DNA from 3 places in the Glaciimonas sp. Gout2 genome. Region 2 is predicted to be linked to each of the others. Evidence: predicted binding sites of a transcription regulator. Region 2 holds the regulator's gene; each other region holds the start of a gene.
What was found. Region 2 encodes sigma-54, which starts transcription at its own class of promoters, with help from an activator protein. Its sites were predicted from a motif close to TGGCANGNAANCTGCTTT; they were not measured.
Positions count from the first base shown of each region.

Region 1: QN379_RS04615 (outer envelope protein) is a predicted target of sigma-54. The motif match lies at 6,804-6,821, and genes of this name have one in related genera.
Region 3: prpB (methylisocitrate lyase) is a predicted target of sigma-54. The motif match lies at 6,518-6,535, and genes of this name have one in related genera.

Region 1 is NZ_JASJXA010000004.1:945-11,913, forward strand. Features, by position in the region: gene QN379_RS04585 (hypothetical protein) at 1-29, shown strand, start outside; gene QN379_RS04590 (hypothetical protein) at 564-2,504, shown strand; gene QN379_RS04595 (ABC transporter permease) at 2,642-3,571, opposite strand; gene QN379_RS04600 (ABC transporter permease) at 3,568-4,629, opposite strand; gene QN379_RS04605 (ABC transporter ATP-binding protein) at 4,655-6,256, opposite strand; gene QN379_RS04610 (hypothetical protein) at 6,433-6,735, shown strand; gene QN379_RS04615 (outer envelope protein) at 6,948-7,784, shown strand; gene QN379_RS04620 (BMP family ABC transporter substrate-binding protein) at 7,932-9,017, shown strand; gene QN379_RS04625 (GntR family transcriptional regulator) at 9,432-10,154, shown strand; gene QN379_RS04630 ((2Fe-2S)-binding protein) at 10,937-10,969, shown strand, end outside.
Region 2 is NZ_JASJXA010000004.1:123,933-134,901, reverse strand. Features, by position in the region: gene QN379_RS05205 (cation:proton antiporter) at 1-1,101, opposite strand, end outside; gene QN379_RS05200 (S8 family peptidase) at 1,615-4,113, shown strand; gene QN379_RS05195 (KpsF/GutQ family sugar-phosphate isomerase) at 4,438-5,490, shown strand; gene QN379_RS05190 (HAD family hydrolase) at 5,490-6,062, shown strand; gene lptC (LPS export ABC transporter periplasmic protein LptC) at 6,059-6,661, shown strand; gene lptA (lipopolysaccharide transport periplasmic protein LptA) at 6,735-7,274, shown strand; gene lptB (LPS export ABC transporter ATP-binding protein) at 7,276-8,028, shown strand; gene QN379_RS05170 (RNA polymerase factor sigma-54) at 8,055-9,542, shown strand; gene hpf (ribosome hibernation-promoting factor, HPF/YfiA family) at 9,676-10,029, shown strand; gene QN379_RS05160 (DUF4197 domain-containing protein) at 10,397-10,969, opposite strand, start outside.
Region 3 is NZ_JASJXA010000015.1:11,177-22,145, reverse strand. Features, by position in the region: gene QN379_RS12245 (biopolymer transporter ExbD) at 1-411, shown strand, start outside; gene QN379_RS12240 (ExbD/TolR family protein) at 425-862, shown strand; gene QN379_RS12235 (MFS transporter) at 1,233-2,909, opposite strand; gene QN379_RS12230 (hypothetical protein) at 3,954-4,358, shown strand; gene QN379_RS12225 (helix-turn-helix transcriptional regulator) at 4,667-5,083, opposite strand; gene QN379_RS12220 (hypothetical protein) at 5,371-6,111, opposite strand; gene prpB (methylisocitrate lyase) at 6,600-7,484, shown strand; gene prpC (2-methylcitrate synthase) at 7,657-8,808, shown strand; gene acnD (Fe/S-dependent 2-methylisocitrate dehydratase AcnD) at 8,949-10,969, shown strand, end outside.

The DNA.
Region 1 (10,969 bases), 120 kb from region 2:
AGGTCAGCGTTCCATCTTATTTTTGGTAAATATGGATAAGCACTTCTTCTCAAAAATTGCAGAACGATCATGACCTTTCCAACTTCTTCAGGCACGTTTAAAAGCGCCCTACTCTATACCGCCACAGCCCCCTAAAACGGGGAACTTACCAGCGAGCTTTATACAATATGCGTTTGATTAAAAAAATACCACTTTGGCAGATCATCATCCTGTTCATTGCTTCAATGCTTGTTTACCATAGAGCCCAAGCCCGCGATATTGCGCCTAAATATCTTTATGTTTCGGGATGGCTGAACGGCATTGATAATCGGCATTATGAAAGTGAAGCAGAAATTCAAGCAGCAATTAAAAAAGGTTGGGACGCTGGATTGGTGATAACAGGATTCCCTGTGGGTGATTCTCCCAGTAGCATTAACGGAATTCGAACTTTTCATCGCATTGACTACGTTTCCAATGATGGGTTTGCAAGCTGGACATCCGGCTATCAAATGACAGTAGAATGTGTTCAACCCATGCAGAGATGGAGCTCGCCAAATATGGAGCGTGTCGGCTGTTCTTCTAGAATGGAAAGCATAATTACCGATTCCAACCTGTGCAACGCCAAAAGCCCCGTGATCGCAGTTGGGAAGCCGATTTTCCCCGCATCGGGTGTGGAGCAAGCGACTGAGATAGATTATCAGGGAGACGGTACGAATGAATTGCACCTGACAAGAGTCTATCGCAGCGATACGCATAAGTGGGCGCATAACTATCAATTTACCGGTATTGATTACACTGCAATTTCCGCTGAAACCGATTTGCCGGATTCAACCTGTTTTTCTGGTATCGGTCAAACCACCGGCCATCTGCAATGCTTGCCTTATGCTAAATCCACAAAAGCTAATGATTTTTCAGTGCGTCGCGGGAATGACAGAGAAATTGCATTTGGGACCGAAACTGACCTGAGTCCACCGGCAGGTATCAACGATACTTTGACCAAGGTCCTCAACGCAGAGGGTGCTGTCGTTGGATATAGTGTCCATAACTCTGGAAACGATACGACTGAGCTTTACGATATGACCGGTCGTTTGCAAACCATCACGGCCCGCAACGGGAAAGTACAAACACTGACTTATTCGGATGCAAATACCCCGATTGATATCGCGTCCAAGCCTGGACTTCTGATACGCGTGACGGATGCATTTAATCGTCATCTTGATTTTATGTATGACCATTTGTCGCGGATGGTGGCCATGGTCGATCCCGCTGGTGAAAAATATGTCTATGGATACGACGAAGAAAGCGCCGTTGTTGTCAACGGGCAAGCGACCAACAATCTTACCTCAGTGACTTACCCAGACGGCAAGAAGCGAATCTATTGGTACAACGAGCAGGATAAAACGACCGGTGCAGATCTGCCTTTCGCTTTGACCGGCATTACCGATGAGAACGGTGTCCGATATGCGACGATGCATTACGCGGCCAATGAGCTGGCTATCGGTACCGAGCTTGCCGGTGGCGTGGATCAGTATAAGGTTTCCTATCCCGGTGTGGGAGTGCACGGCATCGTTGCCGATCCGGTGGGCACGGTACGCAATTATTATTATCAGAAGGCGGCGAATGTCGTGAAACTGTGGCGGGTTGGACAGCCTAGTGGTGCAGGTAGCGCAGCGGGTGAAACTGCTTATAAGTACGACGTCAACGGCAATCTGGCAAGCGAAACCGATTTAAACGGCCACAAAACAACCTATACCTATGATATGACTCGGAATCTGGAGTTGAGCAAAGTTGAGTCTACCGGCTCAGCGCTGGCGCGTACGACAACGACTGAATGGCACCCGATCTTTAGACTACCAACGCGTATCGTTGAGCCTGACCGGACGACGACCGTTGCCTACGATAGCGTCGGCAACGTCCTGACAAAAACGCTGCAACTTACGACCGCTGGCACTGGCAAGCAGGCCTCTAACGCGTCAATCGGCAAGGAATCTACGTGGCGCTACACTTACAATATGCTCGGCCAAATGTTAACGGCCACCGGTCCGCGTATTCGCATCAGTGATGTCATACGGTACAGTTACGACGATGCGGGCAATCTGGTTACTGTGACTGATCCCGATGGTCGTGTAACAAAGCTGTCGCACTATGACGCCAATGGTCGGATCGGAAAAATAGAGACATCACTTGGTCGCACGATGCGCTTATCTTATACATCGCGTGGCTGGTTGAGCGCTCGCATCGTGACGACAGATGGGGTTCAGGAATCCATCAACTACCATTACGACGGCGCGGGACAATTGCTGAAGGCCAACCTGTCCGGCGGCGACGCCATTACTTACGCATACGACGATGCCCATCGGATGATCGGCGCTACCGACAGTCGCGGCAACAACGTCAATTACGCTTTGGATAATCTTGGTAATCGCGTGGGGGAAGATATTCGGGGCAGTGCGGGCCACGTTCGTCAGACCGCACATGAATACGATGCACTCAGTCGTATTGCGCATCAGATTATTGGCCTGTAATGGTAGGACCAAAACAGCGGCTGTTTTGGTCCAGCATTTGTATGATCTGCAATGCGGCGAGTGCAAGAAGCGATTTCTGGCTCATCGCATTATTGATCTTGTACTCTTTACCGATTCATCACATTCAATCACCACACTCAAGCATCAGGATGAAAACTACGTCCAAGCGACACCGGTTGATTCAACAAAATAGTTTTGGGATCGCGGCAGATGATGACCAGTACGACGATTGTTGCTACGTAAGGCAGCATCGATAATATTTGTGACGGTACGCCCAAACCGAAACCTTGTGCGTAGAGTTGTAATACGGTGACGCCACCGAACAGATAGGCTCCGAACACGACGCGGAGAGGTTTCCATGTGCCGAATACGACGAGTGCCAACGCGATCCAGCCTTTGCCTGCGGTCATTCCTTCTACCCACATCGGGGTCTGCACAATCGATAAATACGCGCCTGCGATTCCGGCTGTTGCACCGCCGAACATGACGGCAAGATAGCGGATCAGGATCACTGGGTGACCGATGGCGTGTGCGACTTCTGGCGATTCACCGACGGCGCGCATTTTTAATCCGGCGTGACTTTTGGTGAGAAACCAATACACCGCGCCACACAGTACCAGCGACAAGTAGACCATGATGTCGTAATGGAACAAGAGCTGACCGATGACGGGCAAGTCTGACAGCAGCGGAATAGTAATGCCTTTCAGGCCTTGAATCGGGGTTCCAGCCAGATCGTGACCGACGAAAGCCGATAAGCCGATGCCGAATAGTGTCAAGGCGAGTCCGGTCGCCACTTGATTGGCTTGCATACTCAGCGTCAAAAAAGCAAAGATCAGCGACAGTAGGACGCCCGCTGCGGCGGCGGCGATGAAGCCAGCGGTTGCGCTGCCTGTCGTCAATGCCGCGGCGAAGCCAGCGACGGCGCCGACCAGCATCATGCCTTCGATACCGAGATTAAGAACGCCTGCTTTTTCGACGACGGTTTCGCCAATTGCGGCATAAATCAACGGCGTGGCGGCAATCACGGTACTGGTAATGATAGGAAGGATGGGGCTGGCGGGATTCATGCGGCTTCCTTGGTGACGACGAGCGGGGCTTGTTTGCGAGCAACCTTGATATTGATCAATCTGAAAGTAATGAACAGGTCGGCAGCCAGCAAGTAAAACAACAGCAGACCCTGAAACAGGCCGGTGATCGCTGATGGCAACGCCATTTGCATTTGTGCCGATTCGCCGCCAAGATATAACAGCGACATCAGCAGCGCGCCCAGCACGATACCGACCGGATGCAGACGCCCGATCCATGCGACGATGATGGCTGCAAAGCCATACCCCGGTGAGATTTGCGCCTGCAACTGACCGATTGGTCCAGCCACTTCACATAGTCCGGCGAGTCCGGCGGTAGCGCCGCTGATGAGTAGCGCGGTCCAGACGTTACGCTTATTCGAAAATCCGGCATAAGCAGCCGCTGCGGGGGCCAGACCAGCCACTTGCATGCGAAATCCGGCAAAGGTTTTACTGGAAAATAACCACGATGCGAGGGCTAGCACTAGTCCAAGGATAAAACCCCAATTGGTACGCGCACCTTCGATCAGCAGCGGAACCAGATGGGCGTCGCTAAATGATTTGGATTGCGGAAAATTAAAACCTTGAGGGTCGCGCCATGGACCGTGCACCAGATACGACAACAGCAATTGCGCAATATAGACCAACATCAGTGTGACCAGAATTTCACTGGTATTAAACCGATTGCGCAGGAACGCCGGGATCGCGGCCCATGCCATACCGCCAAGTGCGCCAGCCACAAACATCAGCGGCAATCCCCACATGGAGGTGCTGTCGCCCAGCCACAGTGCAACGCCACCACCGGCTATCGCGCCCATCGTCAGTTGACCTTCGGCACCGATGTTCCAGACATTGGCACGGAAACCTAAAGCGAGACCAAGAGCACACAATAATAAAGGTGTGGCTTTGAGCAGTAACTCACCGACGCCATATAGGGTGGCCAACGGTTTAATGAAAAAGACGTAAAACGCTTGTTGCGGGTCTTTGCCAAGTATCGTGAAGATGACGATACCGGTCAAGAGCATCGCCACCGCCGCTATCAGAGGTGAGGCGACCCGCATGATCGGCGACGGGGCCGCACGGCGTTCAAGTTTGAGCAAGATGGCTCTCCTGTTTGTTCGGTAAGGGTGAAGACGTGTTCGCATCAGCAGAGTGAGACGGCATTTCGTCAAATTGGCCGCTCATCCAGTTGCCGATTTGTTCGATGTTGGTGTCAGCCAATCGTACCGCTGGCGACAACCGACCTGCGGCCAGTACGCAAATACGGTCGCTGATGGTGAATAGTTCTTCCAGTTCTTCTGAGATGACGAGCAACGCCACGCCTTGCAGGCGCAGATCGATCAGGGCTTGCCGAATCAACTGCGCGGCGCCGACATCGACGCCCCATGTCGGTTGCGCGACGATCATCATTTTTGGGTTTAGCATGGTTTCACGTCCGACGATGAACTTTTGCAGATTACCACCGGAGAGGCTTGATGCTGCCGATTGTTCACCGCCGCATTTGACGCCGAAGCGGGTAATCACGTCTTTGGCAAACTGCCGGATTGCCGTATGTCGCATTAGACCTTTGCTTACCATGCCATGGCGAGCGCCGGTCAGCAGCGCGTTTTCTGCCAGACTCATGGCCGGGACTGCACCACGTCCGAGTCGTTCTTCCGGTACAAATGTCAGACCGAGTCGACGCCGCTGGGCCGGGTTAAGTTGGCCGACCTGTTCACCCATCAGTGTGATCATCGGACCGTGCGGGCTCAGGTTTTCGCCAGAGAGGGCAGCCAGTAATTCTTTTTGACCGTTGCCCGATACGCCCGCAATGCCGAGGATTTCACCGCTTTTGACCGCCAGACTGATATTTTTCAGCGTGGTGCCAAACGGATCGATGGTGGTAAGCGATAGCTTATCCAGCGCGAGCCGGACTTCGCCGGTGGCTTGCGGTGTCAGGTGACACTCAGCCAGTTCGCCGCCAATCATCATGCGCGCCAAACTATCGTTGGTTTCGTTCTTGGGGATGGCGGTGCCGCTGACGCGTCCACCGCGCAGGACGGTGGCGGTGTCACACAAGGCGCGAATCTCGTCGAGTTTATGGCTGATGTATAGAATGCTACAGCCTTCCGCTGCCAATTGTCGCAGGGTGGCAAATAAGACGACTACCGCTTGCGGTGTCAGTACCGAGGTTGGTTCGTCCATGATCAGAAGCTTCGGCTCTTGCAAAAGGCAGCGCACGATTTCTACGCGCTGGCGCTCTCCCACCGACATGCTGTGTACCAGTCGATGTGGATCGATGGGCAGGCCGTACTTTTCCGAGACTTCGGTAATCCGCGCAGCTAATTTTGCTGGCGGCATTTGCGCATCCAGTGCCAGCGCAATATTTTCAGCGACGGTCAGGGTTTCGAACAATGAAAAATGCTGGAATACCATGCCGATGCCCAGACGTCGCGCCTGAGAAGGACTGGCGATGTCCAGATAGCGACCTTCCCACAGAATACTGCCCGCGTCCGGCTTGGTGACGCCGTAGACGATTTTCATGAGCGTGCTTTTTCCTGCGCCATTCTCGCCAAGCAAGGCGTGAATCTCGCCAGGTCTTACGCTCAGGCTGATGTCGTCGTTGGCGACCACCGTCGGATATCGCTTGGTAATGCCGTTTAAGACAAGGCGCGGCGGCAGATCAGAATAAATCGGCAGGAGGTCCATGGAAGCGTCCGTAATATAGATTGAAAAGCGATAGATTAAAAAAAGATAAATTAAAAACAATTAAATTGAAAATGATAGATCGAAAACGGTAGATAAAAAAATCTAAATTTCAAACGTTTTACATTTAAAAGCGAAAATTAAATAGCGATTCGTAATAAGAAGGAAATGCAATTGTTGTGCCAGTTCTGCTGAGAATGCACGATGCGACTGGTTGGGGCGCAACCATCGGACACAAACCATTTCTGGCAATAATTGGTAACGGATTATGTGCTTTCCTAGAGCACGATGCGATCGATCTGGCATCTTTAAAAATATTTTGTCGACAAAAAACATCATTGATTGGATGCAATAATTTTAAATTTTGCGTAAATATTTCAGCTAAAACAAATTTTTTATTCCCCCTTTCTGCACCGCAACAGTGCATTTATGATTCTAAGAGCGCCAATTTAATGCAAATTATTGATGCGCTGCACCGATAGTCGTCATAAGTTTTTACATAAATAAGAATATTAATTATTTTCACCAGTGACTAGTAATTGTCAACAATTGGCATGAGAATTGCTGTGAATAAATCAAACGAATTTATGCATAGTTATTATTTATTTACAGCAAGTTTTACATAATCATCGTAATAGGGAGAAACGGGGCTCCTTAATTCCTTTTTTGTATTATTAATAATCTTGGAAAAAAAATGGCAAAGCAAGCAGCAATGAAAATGGGCAAGTTGGCGGTCAATGCATTAACGGTCGCAGCGGCGCTGGCAAGTGTTCAGCAAGTCAATGCAGCGGAGTGGAGCGATACGTCAATTGGGTATCGTTACGGTACGCAATTTGCTGAGCCATACGTCGGCAATGGCATTTCGAAGAACATCATCAATCTGACCCACGCAAGCGGTTATAAATACGGCACCAACTATTTCAACGTCGATTTGCTGCAATCCAATAGCAAGGATGCCAACGCACAAGAAGCCTATATCGTCTATCGCAACACGCTTGATATGGGCAAAGTCTTTAACAAAAACCTGTCCTTCGGTCCGGTTCGTGGTCTTGGCGTGACTGCCGGTTTTGACTGGAATACCAAAAATGATCCTGGCTATGCTTCCAAAAAACGTATGTTGGTCTTGGGACCTACGCTGATGATGGACGTACCGGGTTTTCTGAGCATCAGTTTGCTGTTGATTCAGGAAAGTAATCAACCAGTTGGCATCACCAGCCGTTATACCTACGATTTGCATCCCATGTTGAGCGCAGCATGGGGAATTCCTATTGCTTCAACTGGATTTGCATTTGAAGGTTATATGAACTACATCGCGGCCAAGGGTACCAATGAATTTGGTGGCGGCACGGCGCCAGAATTAAACATCGACGCCCAAGTCATGTATGACCTCGGCACACCTTTGGGAATGGGTAAAAACACACTACGCGCGGGTTTGGAATATCAATACTGGCGCAATAAATTCGGCAACCCAGCCAACGTACGCGGCTCTTTAGCAAAAACACCGATGGTGCGTGTCGAATACCATTTCTAAATAAGTGCAGAAACGTATTCTATAAATACGTTTCTGCGATCCTGAGAATTGGTCCTGCGATAGATTTTTAAGTCTGCCTGTGCAATTTTTTTTCGATTTTCTGCAAGTTACATTGCGGAAAATTGCATCCACGTAAAGGAGTTCAAGATGTTTCGATTACGCTCTACATTAGCGGCCATTGCGGCAGCTACCGGTTTGGTTTTGGGTGTGCTTCCGGTTGCGCACGCTGCTGAGCCGCTGAAAGTGGCTTTTGTGTATCTTGGCCCAGTCGGTGATGGTGGCTGGACATTCCAGCACGATCAGGGGCGTCGCGCTTTAGAAAAAGAATTCGGTAATAAAATCAAGACGACTTTCGTCGAAAACGTGCCAGAAACGGCAGATGCTGAGCGCGTGATTCGCCAATTGGCGGTTGACGGTAATCAGATGATCTTTACGACCTCTTTTGGCTACATGGACCCAACGATGAAGGTAGCAAAATCCTTCCCGAAGGTCCATTTCATGCATGCGACCGGTTACAAAACGGCAGCCAATGTCGGCACGTATCAGACTCGTTTCTATGAAGGCGCTTATCTGTTAGGCATGATCGCCGGAAAAATGACGAAGACCAATACATTGGGTTTCGTTGGTTCGTTCCCGGTCCCGGAAGTAGTGCGCAATATCAACGCTTATACATTGGGTGCAAAGAGCGTCAATCCTAAGATCAAGACCAAGGTTGTCTGGGTAAATACCTGGTATGACCCGGGCAAAGAGCGTCAAGCTGCAGAAACATTGGTAGCCCAAGGTGCGGACATGCTGGCACAAAATACCGACTCGCCAGCTGTTGTGCAGGTTGCCGAAGAGAAGGGTGTGCATGCATTTGGTTGGGATACTGATATGGCTAAATACGGCCCGAAAGCCCACCTGACCGCCAATACCGAAAACTGGGGCGTGTATTACATTCAGGAAGTCAAGCGCGAGCTGGCCGGAACGTGGAAACCAGAGCAAACGTTGTGGGGAATTAAAGAAAATCTGGTCGTTTTGTCGCCATTGAATGCGTCTGTTCCTGCGGATGTATCGAAACTATTCAACGACAAGAAAAAAGATATCGTGGATGGAAAATTGGTACCTTTTGCGGGACCGCTTAAAGATAATACCGGTGCTGTAAAAGTAGCCGCTGGCGCTGTATTGCCGATGGGTGAGTTGATGAGTATCAACTGGCTGGTTGACGGTGTAGAAGGTTCTTTACCTAAGTAAATATTGGCATTGCTCAATTGTATGCTCTTGGCATCTTAATGGGCTAAGAGCATGCTGATTTTTTGATCATGTTAAGCACTTATTTTTCCGCATTACTAGTGTGCCGATGCCTCTCCAAAATGTAGGGTAATATCGTCACTTATTTATTTCCTGTATTTAACTTTTTTAAGGGAAATAAGAACATTGTTGTCGCCAATTTAAGGCGATTGAATCAAAATATATTATTAAGAATGAACATAAACACTTCTTTGTGTCATTGCGATTAGACATAGAGTCGATGGAGTTCAATCACACATTTTTCATTTTTTAATCAAAACAAATTAATTCGATCACGGTCAAACACAGGATTATTGAATTTTTAAATGGTTGTCATCGACAAACGCTTTCGATATGGCTGTTTCCAACGCGATAAATATGAATAAACCAGTCAAACCCTTGCGCCTGGCAAGTGCCGCCGCCGCTAAACCGCAGGCCAATGCCGAAGAGCGTATTTACCACGATGTGTATGACGCCATCATGGAACATCGGTTGCCGCCTCGCACCAAACTGACCGAGCAGGTCTTGTGCCAGATTTACGATACGGCGCGTCATACTGTGCGCAAAGTACTGATCCGTCTGGAGACTGAAGGACTCGTCGAATTGGAGGCTAATCGTGGAGCCTTCATCGCCAGTCCGACCAGCGCAGAAGCAAAAGACATGTTTGAGTTACGCAATATCATTGAACACGCAACACTGGAAAAGGTCGCCCGGAGCGCGACCCCGAAGCAATTGGCGGCGCTGCGAAAGTGCGTTGACGATGAGCGGGCCGCCTATCTGAGCGGTGATCGCCCGCGCTGGATTCGGCTGTCGGCGCAATTTCATCTGGAATTGGCCGAGATCACCGATAACGCTATGCTGGTAGAGGTGCTGCGTAAACTGGTCTCGCGCACGACATTGCTAATCGCTAAGGTCGAAGCGCCGGGGCAAAATGCCTGTTCTTTTGACGAACACGAAAGCGTACTGGTTGCGTTGGAGAATGGCGATGCAGCACTGGCACAAGCGCAAATGGCCCACCATTTGCATAGTTGCGAAGAGCGCGTACAACCGGAACAATCTACCAATTTCGATTTGCGGGCAGCACTGGGAAAGCCTCTGTAAGTGGGTATCAGTAGTTGATTTAAGCGGCAATATCTGTTTGATGGTCGATTTCCCTGCGCTGAATCATCCGAATACTGCAACAGTATTGGTGTTGCGTTATTCAGTTAGTCAGACTTATTGCTGTTTCGCGAAAGTCTCGGATTTTCAAATTCGGATTTATTTTCGGGTAAATCGAAAAGGCCAGATTTACTGATCCAATTTTGATGGCAACAAATCATACAATTGGCAGATTTAAATCAAGTTCGTGAATTTATAGTAATCTCATCTTATTGATGAAAAGAAACTTTATCACTCCATCAAATTTATCGGCAAACCGAATCTGGAGCCGATCCCTTTAATACCTCTTAAGAATGGCTATCAGTCTGGAATTCAGGCAAATGATGGCCTGAGAATGCCTTTGTCCGCAGATTGATAACGGCATTCGCTTAATCAACAAACCAAGTTCTAAAGAAATCTCGGGATTGCGCCCGGGATTCTGCGTGGATAAAAGCTTTATGTCTCACTGAATATAGCGGTGCTTTGAGTTTTTAAAAATGGTAAACCGTAATCGTCGTCGACGCTCAAGCGCGTTGGGGTTGGGTGTATTAACACGTTACGTAATGGCAAAATAGGAGCTTCGCCGCCACTAACTATATTCAATTAAATATATTTAATTCAAGGACTTATGGAAAACCATCCCGGCAAGGCGTGCCGATCGAAGACGGCACCGAGTACCGCTAGGAAAGCGCAACGCCGCTAGGGCGATTTTTCATAAGTCCTTATTTTTCAAGGAAAAAAGAGTCATGATCAGCATAAATATTAACGGCAAGGATACG
Region 2 (10,969 bases):
GAGAATTAACTGGATCAGCAGAGGATCCATCAAATGCAAGCCACCGGCCTGACTCAACAGCACAAAGCCAAATTCGCCCGCCTGCGCCAAGGCCAAACCCGTTCTTAGTGCGACACCGGTAGTAGAGCCGAAAATTTTTGAGAGCGCCGCAATCAGGCCAAATTTAAGTAATACCGGCCCGGACAACAATAGCAATACCAGCCACCAATGTTCAATGACTAGCCGTATGTTGAGTAACATGCCGATGGTAATAAAAAACAGGCCCAACAAGACGTCACGGAATGATTTGATATCCTCTTCAACCTGATGCTTATATTCGGTCTCTGAAATCAACATACCCGCGATAAAAGCGCCAAGCGCCATCGACAAACCAGCGCGCTCGGTAATCCATGCGGCGCCTAAAGTGATCAGCAGCAAGTTGAGCATGAACAACTCTTGCGAACGCCGTCTGACGACAATCTGAAACCAGCCGCGCATGAGTTTTTGTCCGATGAAAAGCAACAATACGAGCACGATCACCGCTTTGGCGCTGGCCCATCCCAGCGTTGCGGCGAGGTCACCGGAATTTTTTGCTAAAGCGGGAACGATGATCAGTAACGGCACCAGCGCCAAATCCTGAAATAATAAGACGCCGATGATGCGGCGTCCGTGTTCTGTCTCCAGTTCCAGCCGCTCAGTCAACAGTTTTGAGACGATGGCGGTGGAGGACATGGTCAGCGCAGCACCCAATGCGAAGGCGGCTTGCCAGCTGATATTGGTCAGTTGCGGCAATATATAGGCGACCATCCAACCAAACAACATTGTCGCGCCGATCGTCAACAATACCTGCGCCATGCCAAGTCCGAAGACGATCCGGCGCATCGCTGACAGTTTGGATAATGAAAACTCCAATCCGATGGAGAACATTAAAAACACGACACCGAATTCCGCCAGCGTATGCGTGGTTTCATTGTCCTCGGCAAACCCAAGTGCGTGCGGGCCGATAAGTATACCGACAGTCAGGTAGCCCAACATTGGTGGCAAGTGGAACATACGAAACGCCACGACACCTAATACCGCGGATCCGAGTAACAAAATAGTCAGTTCTAAACCAGAAAGCATGCTTGCTCAGTTCTTAATTAATTAACAATAAAAAGAATTTCACGACTTAATCTACACAGCGATGGTGTTGTATGTCGCATTGCATTGTCTTAAATGATACGGACAATTTTTGCGATTGATAATTCGTTTATACCTTAGAAATCAGTGTCATTGATGCCAAAATCTTTTGGCCGCATTTGCGTAATGAACGTTTATCGCAAGAGACATTCCGGTGGTGACTCTTCAGAGGCCGAGAATATTCCACATAAAAACAAGACACTTTCTCTGCGATTCAGGCTGGTTGTCTCCTAGCCTGCTGCAATACAAAAACTGATAATTCCGGGGCTGGTTCACGCTATGTCCCGCCAATGAATGCGTGGCGTCAAATTGCCGCAAAAAACTGGCTTAAACGTAACTGAAGCCGTTTTAAGCCAGCCAAAAACTCCCGCCGACTTTGTTACTAAAGCCGTTTAAACGTACGCCAATGCGACGCACGGGTTCGCTTGCGACCTATTAAAGAAAATTGTTACCATCATGCAAAATACGTTCACGAAACTATTTCTATGCGCCACGATTGGCGCGCTATTCTCAGGACCGCTACACGCGAAAGAGGTTGAGCCGACCAGCATTACCGTGCTCTTACGCGCCACCATTACTTCACTAGAGTCGCAACAGCAATTACCTAAAAGAACCTCCGCTGCACTACACCAATTAGAACAAATTGCACCGCGTCTCAATGCAATATTTCCTGTGCCGATGACGTTTTCAGCCGATGAGATAGCCGCAATGGAGCGGCACAATCTGACGCGCTATTACGCAATCGATACCAGCGGTAAGTCAAACGATGCCGTAAATGAAATGTTGGCGGATTTAAGAAATAACCCGCTAGTCGAGTCGGCCCAAGTTGCACCGGAATTAGCACGTCAAGACGAGAATTTTGTCGTTGCTGGGGTGCCGAAAACAGATGCAAAACAAAGTACCGCAGGATCCAACGCCACTCCCGATTACACTTCGCGCCAGCTTTATATGCAAGACGCAACGTCTAAAGGCGGATTTAAACTGGGCGGCTTGAATGCGATTGCGGCGCGCGCTTATCCTGGCGGTGACGGGGAATACGTACGCATTATCTCAACTGAATGGAACCATTGGTCTTATGATCACGCTGATTTGCCTCGTCCCTTTCTGCAACACGGGGAAGTGGCGGAGCGCGCCCCGAACTCCCATGCCACGATGAGTGCGGGAATTATGTTTTCGAAAGACAATGGTTTTGGTACCACAGGATTTGTGCCAAAAGCGCAAGCAGGCTATAGCAAATTTTCTCAGCCAGGAGGAGGAAGCTTGTTTAAGCTGGGCCAACATTTACAACCAGGAGACGTGGTCCAGGTTGGCATCCATTTTGGGCCGCCGTTGCCCATTCCAATTGAAGTCTGCGATAAAGAAAATCGTTACGCTTGTTTCTTACCCATTGAATCGGTTCAATCTGTGGCCGATGAAATTAGCTACCTAACGCAAGAAAAGGGGGTGCATGTCATTATTGCTGCCGGCAACGGCAATATCAACCTCGATCACCCTTATTTTAAGGGTCGATATGATCGCAATCTGAATGACACTGGGGCTATTTACGCCGGTGCGGCAAATCCGGGAAGTGGACAACGCGCCAGTTTCTCAGAGTATGGAAGCCGGGTTGATCTCTTCAGTTGGGGCGGAGACGTTACAACCACGTCATGCAGCGGTAAAGACTGCTCCAACGACATTTACAGCCATACTTTCTCCGGCACGTCTTCCAGCAATCCGATCATCGCAGGTGCTGTCGCACAAGTTCAAAGTATTGCATTTGCCCACGGACTCGGGGCTATTTCACCTAAAAAAATGCGCCAGGTATTGGTAGATACGGGACATCCGCTGCCGTCTCCTGATGCGCAGCGCCCGATTGGCATGCAACCGGACGTGCAAGCTGCGGTTGAGTTGTTGTTAAATAAAGGCGAGCCGCCGGTAGATATTGATGTACCGGAAGCGGTTGTCAAAGCAGATATACATGCTGTTTCAACCACCAGCACCTCCTTTGCCTATCAACTGGACGGTAGTAAAAGCCAAAACGCGACGACGTATCAATGGAAAATGTTGAGCGGTCCTTTTTCGCTACGCCATGCAAATAAAGCCATTGCCGAAGCGGTCGTGAACACACACCAGACTGGCGAAAGCATCTATCAACTCACCATTACCAACAAAAAGGGTGTGCAAAGCAGTTCCACCATGAAAGTAAGTGTAGTAGCCACGAACGTAGAAATTGTCGGTCCGACGTCAATCGTACAGGGGCAAGCAGCGAATTTGAAGGCCGCACCAAACTTTAAAGGCGAAGCTGGTACACCCCCGGTGTATAACTGGAAAATTCAGGATGCAACTGGTGCGGGAGTGTTGCAAGGCGCGCAGCAGGAATTGACGCTTTCAACATTAGCCGCCGGCAGTTATCAGGTAACAATTGATGTCTCCAGCAGCCATGGCGGACGTAAAGCGCACGCTGAGCAAAAAATTACTGTGAAAAAGTCGGAAGAAAGTCGACCACCGGTCGTCGTCGTTAGCGGTCCCACGCAAGCAACAAGCGGCACTTCGGTGAAGTTAGACGCTGCGGGCTCAAGCGCTGCCGATGGCGGCAAGCTAGCTTATAGCTGGAAAGTATCGCCTCCACTGGCATTCATAGCGGATGGCGCGCAACTCACTTTCACTGCTCCTACACTGGCACAGGAGACACAGTATCACTTCACCGTCACCGCAAATGACGGAAAGTTGAGCGCGCAGAAGAACCACACCGTAATAGTGAAAGCAGATGACGTTGCACCAATACCAGTGGAAGAATGCAAACCATTGTGGAAGCAAAGTCAGAGCTATCAAGGGGGAGATATGGTCCAGCATAACGGTCGCATCTATCTTGCAATGTGGCATTCGCAACGGGAACCGGGCGATCCGGCTTATACCGATACCATCAATCAAGGTTGGGGCTTTGAGTGGGCTGATCGTGGGGCATGCAACCATTAATGGTTTGATTGCGCTGTCGTGCTGGTACGCAATCTCGCTCATCAAGTATTCACCCGGCATCGCTAGGCGAGCCTGCGATGGGCAGGATAAGCATCTAATACTGTGTAACAGCGCATAGAAATGCGTCAATCCTGATGTGGAAAACATGTTTGCTTAGTTATTGCTCAACAATTGTATTATTGATAATTAATTTAATAATTAATTTAATAATTAAAATGATTATCCGACACTGTACGCAACACCACCGTGCAATATGTCGATATTAATTGCACCATAATGACACTGGCAAGTTTTTTGCTTTAGGAATTCGTTTATACTTTCGAGATGAGTGTAATCCATGCCAAAATCTTGCCAAAATCTTTTAACGCCAAACGAGCGCTTGAGCTCGCGTGTCAAACGCTACAAATCGAAGCGGATGCAATAATTGCGCTAAAAAACCGTATTTCTGACAGCGCCGGGATGTCTGCCGACAGTGCAATGGGGGCCATTGAAGCTCCCTTTGCGCAAGCGGTCGCACTATTGTTGAGCTGTACCGGTCGTGTCGTTGTTTCTGGTATCGGCAAGTCCGGTCATATAGCCCGAAAAATTGCCTCAACGCTGGCATCGACCGGCACACCGGCCTTATTCATTCATCCCGCCGAAGCCGCCCATGGCGATCTTGGGATGGTGACAGAAAATGACGCTTTTATCGCTATTTCCAACTCCGGCGAAACCGCCGAGTTAATGGCGATCGTGCCGATCGTTAAACGCATGGGCGCGACGCTAATTGCCATGACCGGCAATGACCACTCTTCCCTTGCACAGTTAGCAACAGTTCATCTCAACGTCAAAGTAGACCAAGAGGCGTGCACCCTTAATCTTGCGCCAACTGCAAGCACTACCGCGACCTTGGCGCTAGGTGACGCGCTGGCGGTAGCATTGCTGGATGCGCGTGGCTTTCGTGAAGAAGATTTTGCTCGCTCCCATCCTGGCGGCGCGCTCGGCAGACGCTTACTGACCCACGTGCGTGACGTTATGCGCAGCGGTGCCGATATTCCTGCGGTCACCGCAGAAGTATCGTTATCGGCAGCATTGCTCGAAATCACACACAAAGGTATTGCCATGACGGCAATCGTGGACGATAAATTTCACCCTGTCGGCGTATTCACCGACGGCGATCTGCGACGCCTAATTGAACACGTACAGGACTTTTCCAAGCTGACAATTGCCGACGTGATGCATGCTAATCCGCGTACTGTTGGCCCTGACCAATTGGCAGTTGATGCTGTACAAATCATGGAAGAGTTCCGAATTAACCAGTTGCTGGTGGCAGATGCCGATGGCAAACTGGTCGGTGCGCTACATATTCATGATTTGACCCGTGCCAAGGTGATTTGATGGTAGCCGCCCCCAATACTATTAACATACCCGCAGAAGTCATGGCGCGCGCCGCCCAAATCAAGATGATGATTTTTGACGTCGATGGCGTGTTGACCGATGGTGGCATATTGTTTGGTCCCGACGGAGAGGCAATAAAACGTTTCAATGTACTCGACGGACTCGGCATCAAATTACTCCAACAAGCAGGGATTATCACCGCCATTATCAGTGCGCGCAGCTCAGCCATCGTCAGCCGTCGGGTGAGCGATCTCGGCATTACGCACGTCTATCAAGGCGCGCATAACAAAAATACCGCATTTGCCGCGTTATTGGCCGATACCAACCTTACCCCAGATGTTTGCGGTTTTATTGGCGACGACATCATTGACCTGCCTATTTTGACGCGTACCGGTTTTGCTGTCAGTGTCCCCAATGGTCATCAGGAGGTCAAATCGCGCGTTCACTATGTTACGCAGGCAAACGGCGGGCAAGGCGCTGCGCGTGAAGTCTGTGATTTAATTCTGCGTGCGCAAGGCAAGTACGCCGCCGCTTTGGCACAGTATTTGACCGGCGTCATAGAGGCGGCATGAAAAACCTGCGGTCAACTTTTCGCCTACGCTTCATGCTGCTGCTGACGGTGTGTGTGGCACTCACTCTCGGTAGTTTCTGGATCATGGAAGTGATGCGTAAAAATACAGAGCAATTATTGCCGGGTGCGCCGCGTGTTGCGCCTGATTATTACGTCGAAAATTTTAATTATGTGCAACTCGCACTTAATGGTCAGCCACGCTACAACATCTCAGGTCAACGCCTGACGCACAATCCCGCCGACGATTCATTTGACGTGATTCTTCCCGTCATTCGTAGCCTTGATAAACAACAACCGCCGATGACCTTGCGCTCCAATACTGCCAAAATCGAAGACAACAACAGTAAAGTGAATATGTACGGCAATGTGAACGCAGACCGCTCAGCGACGCCAAAGTCGTCAAAGCTTCATTTGCAGTCCGAGTACCTTCAGCTATTGCCAGATGATGACATTATGACAAGCAACAAAGCGGTCGAAATCACGATCGATCAGTCGAAAATGACCGGTGTTGGTATGTATGCCAATAATGCGACTATGCAATTACGCCTATTAAACAATGTCCGTGGCACCTATCGCGCAACACCGCGGCAGACTAAATAACTCACATGATTACCGGATAATCCTATTGAAGCCATTGTTGCTTTTAGTGCCAGTATCCCCTTTCAGGATTTTTATGAAACGTATTCTATTTTTAACCCTACTCGCGCTGCAACTGACTTGTATTTCAGGTGCCCATGCTGAAAAAGCTGACGCAGATAAACCATCCAACGTAGACGCAGACCAGTTCACGCTGGACGACGTAAAACAAGTAAAGATATTCACCGGCAAGGTGATACTGACCCGCGGCACGCTGATCATGAAAGCCAACAAAGTCGTCGTCACGACGGACCCATCAGGCTATCAATTTGCCACCTTATACGCACCTCCCGGTGGCTTAGCCACGTTTCGCCAAAAGCGCGACGGCGGTCCTGACTTATGGATCGAAGGTGAAGCTGAGCGAATTGAGTACGACGATAAAACTGAAATCGTTAAATTATTTTCGAAAGCGCAAATGCGACGTCTGCAAGGGACCAAAGTCACCGATGTTGTAAACGGCGAATTCATCTCTTACGATAGTCGCGTGGAGTTCTACTCGGTCAGTAACAATGTTTCCGGCAATAGTCAACCTGGCGCGGGCCGCATCAAAGCAGTCATCCAGCCGAAGAGTAAATAAGATGACCTCTACAAATTTAAGCACCTTGATCGTTAAAGGGCTGCAAAAAAGTTATGGCGCGCGCCAAGTAGTCCGCGATGTCTCTTTGAAAGTAAATAACGGCGAGGTCGTCGGCTTGCTTGGTCCTAACGGCGCTGGAAAAACGACTTCGTTCTATATGATCGTCGGTCTGGTGCCATCGGATGGTGGAACAATTGATTTAGATGGCGTTGACATCTCGCGTTTACCGATTCATCAACGCGCGGTGCTTGGTCTGTCTTATCTGCCGCAAGAGGCCTCTGTTTTTCGCAAGCTAACGGTCGAAGACAATATTCGTGCGGTACTTGAGTTGCAGCGGCCAAACGGCAACGCACTGACTAAAGATGAGATCTCGGACAAACTCGATTCGCTGCTGCAAGAATTGCAAATTGAGAAATTGCGAGAAAATCAGGCGTTATCTTTATCCGGTGGTGAACGACGACGTGTCGAAATCGCCCGCGCTTTAGCCACTAATCCGCGCTTCGTGCTTCTTGATGAGCCGTTCGCCGGTATTGATCCTATCGCCGTTATCGAAATTCAACGTATCGTCAGGTTCCTTAAAGAGCGCGGCATCGGTGTCTTGATCACCGACCATAATGTGCGCGAAACGCTCGGCATTTGTGACCGGGCATACATCATCAACCAAGGTAGCGTGCTAGCCAGCGGCAGTCCAGACGACATCATCGCCAATGAATCTGTGCGACGAGTTTATCTGGGTGAACATTTCCGCATGTAACGGATTCAACGGATTCCCTAGCGCCCATGAAACAATCTCTTCAACTCCGTACCTCGCAGCATCTGGCGCTAACCCCGCAACTGCAGCAATCGATTCGATTGTTGCAGTTGTCTACGTTGGAGTTACATCAGGAACTCGAACACATCCTTTCGGATAATCCGTTACTGGAACGTCTAGACGATCCTTTGGATAATTCAGTGCGATTACTCGCCGACGGGGCGATCAGTACCAGCGCCTCAACAATGGATGCGCCACCTGGTGACAGCGAAGTAAGCAGCTCGCCTACAGAGCCCGAGGGCGGTGGTGAAGCCCCTGAGTCTGGCGAAAACAATCAAGAGAACGGCAATACTGACAGCGAATGGAGCTTTGACGACGTTTCCCGAACCTCCAAAGCCCCAGATGATGAGGATTCACGACCACAATTAGAAGCCTGCGAATCGACGTTGCGCGAACATTTGCTCAAACAAATGCGTGAAGCTGTTGATCAGCAACGCGACCGTGCATTGATCGAGTTGATCATTGATGCGCTTGATGAAAACGGCTACCTGGAGGAATCACTAGACGATATTTTTGCACGTCTTCCAGAGCAACTTGATATCGAGATCGAAGAATTGTCGATGGCCTTGAAGATGGTCCAAAGCTTCGACCCAAATGGTGTCGGAGCACGCAACGCGTCAGAATGCCTCGCATTGCAAATCAAAGCATTTCCCAAAGTAGCGTTCGTCACACGCCGACTGGCACTAACAATCGTTGAAGGTTATCTGACCTTATTTGCCCAGCGCGATTTTAATAAAATCAAAAAAGCGCTGGAGTGTGATGATGAAGATTTGCGCGAGGCACAAATTATTATCAAAAAATGTAATCCTCATCCCGGCGCGACCTTTGCTGGCGGTGCGTCAGATTATGTCGTACCAGATGTAATTGTCAGAAAAACAAAAAATGGTTGGCAGGTAATGCTCAACAATGACGTTATGCCAAGGCTTCGAGTTAATGCTCTTTATGCCAACATTCTCAAGCAGGGCAAGAGCGAGGGATCACTTAACTCGCAGCTACAGGAGGCAAAGTGGCTGATCAAAAATATGCGTCAGCGCTTCGATACCATACTGCGTGTAGCGCAGGCAATTGTTGAGCGTCAACGGAATTTTTTCTCACATGGGGCGGTTGCTATGCGACCTCTTGTGTTGCGCGAAATAGCTGATACACTAGGATTACACGAGAGTACTATCTCACGTGTAACTACTCAGAAATACATGCTCACCCCACACGGGATGTTCGAATTAAAGTATTTCTTTGGCAGCCATGTTGCTACAGAGGCAGGTGGAGAGGCTTCCTCAACGGCGATACGGGCGTTAATCAAACAACTGATAGGAGCGGAAGATTCTAAAAGTCCTTTCTCTGACAGCAAGATTGCCGACATGCTCGCGGAACAAGGTATGGTAGTGGCCCGTCGCACCGTCGCAAAATATCGCGAAGCTTTACGAATTCCGCCGGTCAATTTGCGTAAATCTTTATAGCTGTTTGCTTGTTTGCACAAACGTCGCTGTGTTCTGACTGATTGATTTATGGTTGATGAATAAATTGGTGATTCAACACTGAATTAATCGTCCAGGTCCGAACCGCCAACGACACACTTGATAGGAGCGCTGTATGAATTTCACAATTAGTGGGCATCACCTCGACGTAACTCCCGCCATTCGCGAACACGTGCTAAGCAAATTGGAGCGTATCAAGCGCCACTTCGATCAGGTCATAGATATTAGTGTGATCCTGACGGTAGACAAAATCACAGAGAAAGAAAAGCGTCAAAAAGCCGAAATTAATCTGCGCGTTAAAGGCAAAGACCTGCATGCCGAGAGCATTGCGCATGACCTTTACGCCGCCATCGATTTGTTAATCGACAAACTCGATCGACAAGTGATTAAATATAAGGACAAATTGCAGAATCATCAACATTCGGCAATCAAGCATCTACCTGAGGATTTGCCCATCGCAGCAACGTGATGGACGGGGTTCTCTAATGCGGTCAACGTAAGTATTGCTCAATAAATAAATTGAAAAATACTATACTGACAAATGAGCAAGGGCGCAGTTAATGCGCCCTTTGTCATTTTAAAATTATATAACTTACACACGCCCTGCCCGAATATGTTCGTAACACTTTGCATCGTTTAGCAGTGTTCGGAGGCATCGCCGAATGTCTCGAATGTCTCGAACGCAACCGGGTACACCTCAAACAGCGGCCAAAACAAATAACTAAGCAAGAAGCTTTATAACGTCACTCTCAAAAGAGTTTTCATAAAGTCGCCAGACCCGTAACTTTCCCAATTCGGTCCACATCAAAAATACCATGACGATGGTATGCCGCAGCCTATTGCTTTAATGCGCCAAAAACTTTTCCGATAATTGCACTGCCAGCACCGATCGGATCACGTCGAATCGCTTTTTCCTCTTCCCCTATCATGTAAAACAAGCCATCCAAGGTGCGCTGCGTGACATAGCCTTCAACAGTCGCCGCCTGACCTGGCACAAGACCCGTTTTACTGACCAATCCCATCGTCGAATTGTATTGTGTGGATACACCGTTACGGTCGGTGATTTTCTTTACTATCGGGAGAAATTTTTCTCCTAACGGGGTGGCAGTTTTCTCTCTGAAAAAATCGGTTACCGATGTGTCGCCGCCACTCAGAATATTCTTCGCATCCGTGACCGACATGGATTTCACCGCATTCAGGAGCAACGGCTTCGCCAATGGCACGGCAGACTCTGCGGCATGATTCATCGACACGACCAGATCATCCAGTTGTTGGCCCTTCCCTGTCATTTTAAGCAGCGGTCGTGCTTTCTCTAGCATCCCTGGCAATCCGATTTTTACTTTATCGTTATTTAAAAATCCGTTTTCGACGCCCAGCTTGGCAACTGCAACGTCCGCGCCTTTATTGAG
Region 3 (10,969 bases), on a different contig from region 2:
TCTTCCGATGGGGACGAAGACGAAGTGATCGGCACGATTAACACGACGCCGCTGGTAGACGTTATGTTGGTGTTGCTGATCATTTTTCTGATAACGATTCCGGTCGTCACGCACACGATTCCGGTCAAGCTTCCGAGCGAAACTGATCAACCTTATGTCACCAAACCGGAGAATATCAATCTGGCGGTGAACAAGCATGGCGACATGTTCTGGAACGAGCAACTAGTGCCGAACACCGCGCAACTGTTGGCGAAGCTGAAGCTGGTGGCGGTCATCGTGCCACAGCCAGAGTTGCACATTCGCGGCGATCAGCAAACCAAATATGAATATATCGGCAAAGTGATCTTGACCGCGCAGCGGGCCGGGATCGCCAAGATTGGTTTCATCACCGAACCGCCACCGCGCCAATAACAGGGAGCAAAGTATGGGTATGAATATTGGTTCATCTGGTGGAAACGGTAACGATCCGGAACCGATGATGGAAATGAATATGACGCCATTGATTGACGTCATGCTGGTCCTCATCATCATGTTGATTATCACGATTCCAATCCAGAATCATGCAATAAAGTTGAACATGCCGACTGGTAATCCACCAGTACAATCAGCACCGCCGATTGTTGATACCGTGGATATTGATTCAACGGGAAATGTGCTGTGGAACGGAGCCCTAATGGCAAGCAAGGCCGAGCTGGAAAGTAAATTGCAGGCGGTAGCAGCGATGGGAAATGTGGATGAAGTGCATTTGCGGCCGAACAAACTGGTGGAGTACAAATCGGTTGCCGCCGTGATGGCATCGGCGCAACGGCTTGGTGTCACCAAAATTGGCATTGTCGGTAATGAGCAGTTTATAGATAAGTAATGCGGGACAAGTAAAGCGGGATAAATAATCAGCGGAGTTGAAGGTGTTTCTTTAAGCGCATTAAGCAGGTTAGTTCTTGCTTGATGCGTTTTTTTTGGAAGTTATATTGCAGTGCTTGCACCCACTCCGGATATAAAGAAGAGCACGCCATTCATCGATCGCACGCCAGAAGTGAGCAAGTAATCGTGGACGCTCAGCTATTGCCTATGTATTCTCACTGATGCAACCCACTCTTGATCATTGTGTCGCAGAGGCGTTTAAAAATAACTGAATTGAAGATGACTTGCTCCACATGATCGTGTTGCTATTTGATGATGTGGAGCAGGACATCGATTACTTTTTTTGATTAACTTTGCGGTCTCTTATCGGACTAGCGCTCTTCCGCGTAGATATCGTTATTCACAGTTTCTTTTACGAACAGCATGCCGATCAGGAAAGTACCGATAGCGATCACAATTGGATACCACAGTCCATAATAAATATCGCCTTTGAAAGCAACCAGAGCAAACGCCGTAGTTGGCAACAGACCGCCGAACCAGCCGTTACCGATGTGATATGGCAATGACATTGATGTGTAGCGGATGCGAGTAGGGAACATCTCGACCAGCATCGCCGCAATTGGACCATACACCATCGTGCAGTAGACCACCAGGATGAACAGTAGTAACAAGACCATCGGTTTGTTGATTTCTGCTGGATCTGCTTTGATCGGATAACCTGCCTCTTTGACGTTGCTGGACAACGCAGCGGAGAACGTTTTGTCCTGAGCCGTAGCATCTGCTTTCGATAAACCATTTGCGTCGTACGAAGTGAGCGTTTTATCGCCGATCTTGACGGTTGCTACTGAACCCGGCGCGCCTGCGACGTTTTCATAATTAACCGACATGGCAGACAGCTTGGCTTTGGCGATGTCGCAGGAAGAAGTGAACTTCTTGGTACCAGTTGGATTGAACTGGAACTGACAAGTCGCCGGATCTGCTGTGACGGTGACCGGTGCGCTTTTCAGAGCTGCTTCGAGTGCTGGATTGGCATAGTGCGTCAAGCCCGAAAAGATTGGGAAGTACGTCAGTGCCGCTATCAGGCAACCCGCCATAATAATTGGCTTGCGACCAATCTTGTCCGACAACGAGCCAAAAATCAAGAAAAAGGGCGTGCCAAGTAATAAAGACATTGCAATCAGAATGTTGGCAGTTGGACCGTCAACTTTAAGCGTTTGCGTCAGGAAGAATAGCGAGTAAAACTGACCTGTGTACCAGACCACGGCTTGACCTGCGGTCAAACCAAACAAAGCTAAAATGACCAGCTTCATATTTTTCCATTGGCCGAATGCTTCGGTCAACGGTGCTTTGGAGACTTTACCTTCCGCTTTCATTTTCACAAAAGCAGGGGACTCGCTCATGGATAAGCGAATCCAGACCGAAACGCCGAGTAAAACGATCGACAAAAGGAACGGAATGCGCCAGCCCCAGTCAGCGAATGCTTCTTCACCCATCGCCGTACGTGTACCAAGGATGACTAATAGAGACAAAAATAATCCCAGTGTCGCTGTTGTTTGGATCCATGCAGTAAACGAACCACGCTTGTCATCGGGCGCATGCTCGGCGACATACGTGGCGGCTCCGCCATATTCTCCACCGACCGCAAGACCTTGCAAGATACGCAAAGCGACCAAAATGATTGGTGCGGCAATGCCAATAGAGTTGTAGTTAGGCAAAATGCCGACCACAAAGGTCGACAGTCCCATGATCAGGATCGTTACCAGAAATGTATATTTCCGACCGATCATGTCGCCCAGACGGCCGAATACCAAAGCGCCAAATGGGCGCACGATAAATCCCGCAGCAAATGCCAGCAACGCAAAAATAAATGCTGTGTTGGAGTCCGTGCCAGCAAAAAACTGTTTAGCGATAATCGCCGCCAGCGCGCCGTATAAATAAAAATCATACCATTCGAATACTGTGCCAAGTGATGACGCAAAAATGACTTTTCTCTCGTCCGCAGTGATGCTGCGTGAGGCCACTTTTCCTGCTGCAATGCTGATCGCCATGCCTGTCTCCTTCATTATTAAAATTGTTAAATCTAACTCTGCAATCTGCTGTGCTGTTATTTAGCGACCTTGATGCCAGTCGGGTTTTTCCCAGATTGCAATTTTTAGACGGGCTAAATACCAAATAGTCTTCATGCGTGCTTGTTATGCGTGCTTGTAATGCGCGCTTGTTGTGCGAGCCTGCGCGTGTGGAGTGTGGGGCCGTAACCTTACACAAATCTTGTTATAAACTTACGTAAACTTACAAGCATCGAAAATGTTGATGCCGCAACGATGGAGAGTGGTCAGAGGTATTTCTATACATTGCTTAGTAGCAATCCGTAACGTTGCTGTATGGAAATGTAGAAGGGGAGTGTTGGATAGAGTTGCTATTTCGACGCGACCCGTCAGGTCGTCGATGTCAATCTCAAATGCTGAATGATTAAATATCCGGCTTGACTTGCCCACATCCACAGAGTCGACGCGCCCTTTGTACAACCAACGCGGGTCCTTACAAATGTCGTGATCTTATCCATCGGTGTGGATCGTGGCGCTGTTGCAGAGGTGGTTATCCCAAACATCCATTCAAGAACGTTTTTTGTAGGCAGTGATCGTGGCCACATTTGTGTTGAGATATTTTAAATATCGTTGTGCTTAAATAGGGCCAGTTATCGCGGAAGGAGGCTATAGGAAATTACTTAAATTTGTTAAACGCGTGTGATGCACGTTTCAAAGCACTCATACAATGGCTTCATTAAAAACGTGTCAGCGATCTTTGCCCACGTGTTGAATGTACTACCAGAACATAAATAAGCATGCCACTGAAAGACCTGGCCGCATAACGCACTATCTAGAACTTGTGCCGCTTATTATTGATACTAAAAGCACGTCAAATCGATACTAGGTATTACGCAGCTGTTACCGACAAACTTCTTCATCGCTAATCATTTTATTTAAATGCGTCACAGTTTTTAAGACTCTTTAAAAAGTGGCCCTAGTGTGTTGCGATTGACAAAAAATGGCATCCGCGGGTACGTGATGAACGTTTTTTTTTGGAGCTACGAAATGAAAATTAATAGTACTTTTTTACCTCCTGCAGATGGGGAGGAATTAGGAGGGTTAGCATCGTTGACCGCATTTGAAGCACGCATAGACAATAAAAGTTTGGTAGTTGGCATTGCCATTGGCACACTGACGGGACCGTCCAAGGACGAGGCGCAAGTTAATTCACTTGCCATGGAAGTTGTTAATCGCGTTATTGACTATCATCAACGCAATCATGCACAGGATGCGCCGTTCGTCGTTGTAGAGCTAACCGGCACTCTTGTAGCGGTAAAGCGTGTGCGGGAAGTATTCCGCCATGCGCCTCATCGCTCTTCATTGATGTTGATGTGTGCGAACGAAAGAGTATACGAGGCAGCCATTTCTGTATTGGGCGTAGATTCTGTCTTCGGTTACAAAAATACCTAGCAGCAAATCATTAACTTAAATGTATTCAAAAAAGCTCAAGCCGTACTGTCGTTACTTTTCGTTTCGTTTCACATCTCCAGTATCAAATTACTATTCGTCATATCGCTGCGATCCCCTGATTAAGGCAACAAAGTATTGAGTGTGGTGGATAAAGTTTCATCAAACTGTTGATTGCCTCAAAATCTGCTAAGCTTTATATTACACCTAATGTGGATTAAGTAAATAGAAATATCCACACCTACTATATTTTTGTTAAAAAAAACCCACCTTGTCGGTGGGTTCGTCTCGTTAATTTTTATGCTGGTTTATCAACTGTCAGGATTTTGAGGTTGTTCTGGAGGTTTGTTCTCGTCTGCAGGTGGGGGCAGTTGAAGGATCACCGTATATTTCGATTCCATTTCAGCAACGCGCAAAATTGCTTCTTGCCCGCGAATATCAGTTGCCCTGTATAGCGTGATCAATAAGGTTGATCTTGGATCTGGTGGCTCATCCTCCAGAGTCATCAGGTAACTAGCGCCGGTCAGATATATTTTTGCTAGTTTTTTGACAATTTGGAGGTCAGCTGTTCGCGTCCCATTTTCCCAGTTTGACAGTCTCGTAGGTGAAAGTCCCGGGACTTCTGCGCAGGTTTCGACCAGCGTTTTTCCGGTAGCTTCTCTTGCTTGCTTTAGTCGTCGACCAACTTCTATTTTGAGTGAGTACATATAGACGAGGGTAATTTCCATGGCGTGGATAAACAATCAACGATTTGTGGTATTTACTTAGCATTAGGTTCCACTTTACGTGTAATTTATGATTTGCGAAACTGCGCGTTTCTGAATATTTGCGGATGCGCAGTTTCTGCCACATTCTGTGGGGTAAAAAGGCATATTGTGACGCCATTGCAATGGCGTGAGTGGTCGCCGGAAGTCGAACAGTTGTTCATGAAAATTTCAAAATTCACATTGCGAGACTTCTTCGGATGAAAGGATGGTGTTTCAGGCGTTTTGTCGCCACCATCACGGTTGGCGTTTTATTTGCCCAATAGCACGAGAGCCTGGTTCCATTCGTTAGACCATTCGGCTAAAAAATCATGTGTATTAAATGCACGTTTTAGATGTGGCATTGGCACTCGATACACGTCGTTCAATCCCAGCGCCAACGTAATCGGATTCCACACAGCTTTGTTTTTTGCTTTTTTAGTACTCGCTTTAACTCTTGCTCCATCATCGCCAAATATGCCACCGCCAGCGTCAAGCGCCTTCTGTAGATCAATTTTTACCAGGCTGGCAAATGCGATCAATGCTTGATCTTTGTTGATGCCACTTTGTGATTCCTTTGCGCCGTCGGCGCTGATTGGTTCGGACTTGGCTTTTGCGTCGGCCTTGGTCTTGGCGTCTTCCTCACGTTTGAGTTTGCTTGTCAGGCGCTCCAGATCTTTTTTTAGAAAACGTAACTCGTGCAAAGCCCTCCTAAAACCTGGAGGTTTGAGTTGCGCCACTATCCGATAGACATCTTTAGTAATCGTGATGAGTACATCTTCGCTACCGGCGGCAAGTCGCTGCGTATCACCTTCGAAAAAAATCGGTGCCGGATAACCGCCGTTGGCATCACCAAACAGCGCTGGATACTCGGTGTCATATTCCAGCCAGACGTAAGGCGTCAAGCCGCTCTCTATCATGCGTGCCAATGTCCACGGTGATCCGGTTTGCTGCGCAAGCCAGTGGCATGCCTGCGCTGTTGTCGCTCGAAAAGGTAGTTCAATCGTTGTCATTGCTCTTTCTTCTTTCTTCATTTTTATGCCAACTTATGCCAATCAGTATTGTTGATGTTACCTTGGCGTAATAAATAATGTCCGGTAAGGCGGTTGATCCAGCTCAGTGATGTTCAATGGCAATCATCGGCAGTCATTGCTATTGATAACGCTGAATGGCGCTGAGTGGCGCTGAGCGGCACGAATGTTGTTCAATGGCATTTTCATGTGTGAGTGCGATGTTCCATTTTGTTTCAAATAATGTTTCATCATTTTAATGAAACATTATTTGAAACAAAAATTGAAACATTTATTGTTAAATAAATCATTAAATTACAACGAATCGCCCTTGGTACTTCATTCCAAGATGTTGATTTTAATGACTTATTCAACATTCATCCGGGTTTTCTAAAACGAGCTATTTAGTTGGCATGGTTGTTGCAGAGTTTAGCGGTATTAGAATTGCAGATCTCTGCATGAAACAAGTTTGCGATCCATAAGGAGAAAACATGAGTTATTCCGCAGGTGCAGCCTTCCGCAAGGCGATGCAAGAAGAGTCCCCGTTACAAGTTGTGGGCGCGATCAACGCTAATCACGCATTGCTGGCCAAGCGCGCCGGTTTCAAGGCGATTTATCTTTCCGGTGGCGGTGTCGCAGCCGGTTCGCTCGGCTTGCCAGACCTCGGTATCTCCAATTTGGATGATGTACTGACCGACGTGCGCCGTATCACTGACGTGTGCGATCTCCCATTGTTGGTGGATGTCGATACTGGTTTTGGTTCAAGTGCTTTCAACGTCGCACGTACCGTCAAATCGATGATCAAATTTGGAGCAGCAGCGATCCATATTGAAGACCAGGTCGGTGCCAAGCGCTGCGGTCACCGTCCGAATAAAGAAATCGTCAGCAAGCAGGAAATGGTTGACCGTATCAAAGCTGCAGTTGATGCACGTACCGACGACAATTTCGTCATCATGGCGCGTACCGATGCGCTCGCGGTTGAGGGACTGGAATCCGCGCTGGATCGGGCGATGGCCTGTGTCGAAGCGGGTGCCGACATGATCTTTCCTGAAGCGATCACTGAGCTGGCAATGTATAAGCAATTTGCCGCCGCTGTCAAAGTGCCGGTGTTGGCAAACATTACTGAATTCGGTTCCACGCCTTTGTTCACGGTCGATGAGCTGAAATCAGCTGATGTTGGTTTGGTGCTGTATCCGCTGTCTGCCTTCCGTGCCATGAACAAGGCCGCCGAAAACGTCTACACCGCCATCCGCCGCGATGGCACGCAAAAGAACGTAGTCGATACCATGCAAACGCGCATGGAATTGTATGACCGGATCAACTATCACGATTTCGAGCAGCATCTGGATGCCTTATTTGCCGCCCAGAAAAAATAAAAGGATAGGCGCAAAGCCGACCCGGCAGCGTTATCTCTCATTCCCATCCAGGTGACCCGAACCTTCGTGATGTTTGCGGCGGACGGTTGAGAAATTTGTTGCTGGGAAATAAAGCGTAGCACTGACTACAATTTACCGATTACACCAATTCTTTTCTATCAGGAATCAAAAAATGAGTGAAGCTCAAGTAACCCCTTTCAAGCCAAAAAAATCTGTCGCGCTGTCCGGCGTCACTGCAGGTAACACTGCGCTGTGTTCCGTCGGCAAAACCGGCAACGATCTGCACTATCGTGGTTATGACATTCTGGATATCGCCAATACCTGCGAATTCGAGGAAATCGCGTATCTGTTAGTGCACGGCAAGTTGCCGACTGCCGCAGAACTGAAAGGCTACAAGGCGAAACTGAAATCTCTACGCGGCTTGCCAGCTAGCGTCAAGGCCGCGCTGGAAGCGCTGCCCGCCGCCTCGCACCCGATGGACGTGATGCGCACCGGTGTCTCGGTGCTTGGCTGCACATTGCCAGAAAAAGATGACCACAATGCGCCGGGCGCACGCGACATCGCGGACCGCTTGATGGCATCATTCGGCTCGATGCTGCTGTATTGGTATCACTTCAGCACCAACGGCAAGCGCATCGAAGTTGAAACCGATGATGAGTCTATCGGCGGCCATTTCCTGCATCTGTTGCATGGTGTAAAGCCATCCGCCGAATGGGAAAAAGCGATGCACGTTTCGCTGATCCTATACGCAGAGCATGAATTCAATGCCTCCACCTTCACTAGCCGTGTTATCGCCGGTACAGGCTCAGATTTTTACTCCGCGATCGCTGGTGGAATCGGCGCTTTGCGCGGTCCAAAGCACGGTGGTGCGAATGAAGCAGCTTTTGAAATTCAGAAACGTTACGATAATCCGGACGAAGCAGAAACGGATATCAGAAGCCGGGTAGAGAACAAGGAAGTCGTGATTGGGTTTGGTCATCCGGTCTATACCGTATCCGATCCACGCAACAAAGTAATTAAAGAAGTTGCACGCAATTTATCAGCGGAAGCTGGTTCGACAGCTATGTTTGACATTGCTGAACGTCTGGAAACCGTGATGTGGGAAGTCAAGAAAATGTTCCCGAATCTGGACTGGTTTTCAGCCGTTTCTTACCATATGATGGGTGTACCGACAGCGATGTTCACGCCGCTGTTTGTGATTTCCCGTACCTCCGGTTGGGCCGCACACGTGATCGAGCAGCGTATCGATAACAAGATTATTCGTCCATCTGCCAATTATGTCGGACCAGACGATTTGGCATTCGTACCGATCGACAAACGCTAATCGTTTTTTTAGCAATTTTTCAGCAATACGCGTACTAATAAAAAGCAGGAACATCGACCCGGACGCTTTGCCGCTCGGGTCGACCAAGGACAGTAAGTAACGCCTAAAACCTGAGCATTCTCCTCTTTCCCGACTGAGCCATGAATACAGAAAATCGCAAACCCCTTCCCGGTACCAAGCTAGATTTCTTCGATACGCGGGCCGCGGTCGATGCCATCTCGCCCGGTGCTTACGATAAACTGCCGTACACGTCACGCGTGCTGGCCGAGAACCTCGTGCGTCGTTGCGACCCTGCGACGCTGACTGCATCCCTGCAGCAATTCATCGAGCGTAAGCGCGACCTGGATTTTCCATGGTTTCCAGCGCGTGTCGTGTGTCATGACATCCTCGGTCAGACCGCACTGGTCGACCTTGCAGGACTGCGCGACGCGATTGCCGCCCAAGGCGGTGACCCATCGCTGGTCAACCCCGTCGTCCCAACCCAATTGGTGGTCGATCACTCGTTAGCCGTTGAGCGCGGTGGCTTCGATAAGGACGCGTTCGATAAAAACCGCGCCATCGAAGACCGTCGTAACGAAGACCGGTTTGATTTCATCAACTGGACCAAAAAGGCGTTCAAAAACGTTGACGTGATTCCTCCGGGCAATGGTATTCTGCACCAGATCAATCTTGAGCGCATGTCGCCGGTGGTGCAGGTAAAAGATGGCGTCGCTTTCCCTGACACGCTGATCGGTACCGATAGTCACACGCCGATGGTCGATGCGTTGGGCGTGCTCGCCATCGGTGTTGGTGGTCTGGAAGCTGAAAGCGTCATGCTGGGTCGCGCATCCTGGATGCGTCTGCCCGACATCATTGGTGTCCAACTGAGCGGCAAACCGCAGCCGGGTATTACTGCCACAGACATCGTGCTGGCGCTGACCGAGTTTTTGCGTGCGCAAAAGGTTGTATCGTCTTACCTCGAATTTTATGGTGAAGGCGCATCCCATCTGACGCTGGGCGACCGTGCCACCATCGCCAACATGGCACCCGAGTTTGGTTCGACCGCTGCGATGTTTTACATCGACGAGCAAACCATTAAATACCTCAAACTGACCGGTCGTGATGATGAGTTGGTCAAACTGGTCGAACTCTACGCCAAAGCCACTGGCCTGTGGGCTGACAGCCTGAAGCATGCCGAGTACGAACGCGTCATCCATTTCGATCTGTCTTCGGTAGTACGTAATATCGCGGGGCCATCCAATCCACACAGCCGCGTGCCAACCTCCGAACTGGCTGCGCGTGGTATCAGCGGCAAGGTAGAAAACGAGCCCGGTCTGATGCCAGACGGTGCCGTAATCATCGCTGCCATCACCAGTTGCACCAACACTAACAACCCGCGCAACATGATTGCCGCAGGCTTGTTAGCGCGTAATGCCAATGCCCGCGGTCTGACGCGCAAGCCATGGGTAAAAAGCTCGCTGGCTCCGGGATCCAAAACGGTCAAACTGTATCTGGAAGAAGCCGCGCTATTGTCGGAGTTGGAAACACTCGGCTTCGGCGTTGTCGCCTTTGCCTGTACCACTTGCAACGGTATGAGTGGCGCGCTTGATCCAGTCATCCAGAAGGAAGTATTGGATCGCGATCTTTACGCTACCGCTGTTCTTTCGGGCAACCGCAACTTCGATGGTCGTATTCATCCGTATGCCAAGCAAGCGTTTCTGGCGTCCCCACCATTGGTGGTGGCTTACGCGATTGCTGGCACGATCCGTTTCGATATTGAAAAAGATGTCCTGGGTATCGACGCCGCTGGCAACGCTGTGACGCTGAAAGATATCTGGCCGTCTGACGAAGAAATCGATGCCATCGTCGCTTCCAGCGTGAAGCCGGAACAGTTCCGCAAAGTCTACGAGCCCATGTTCGCCGTGGTTGCCGATAACGGTGAGAAAGTCAGTCCGTTGTATGACTGGCGTCCAGAGACGACCTACATTCGTCGTCCGCCGTATTGGGAAGGCGCACTGGCTGGCGAGCGTACGATGAAAGGTATGCGTCCGTTGGCGGTCTTGGGTGACAACATCACCACCGATCATTTGTCGCCATCGAACGCAATCATGCTCAATAGCGCGGCCGGTGAATATTTGGCTAAGATGGGTTTGCCTGAAGAGGATTTTAACTCCTACGCTAC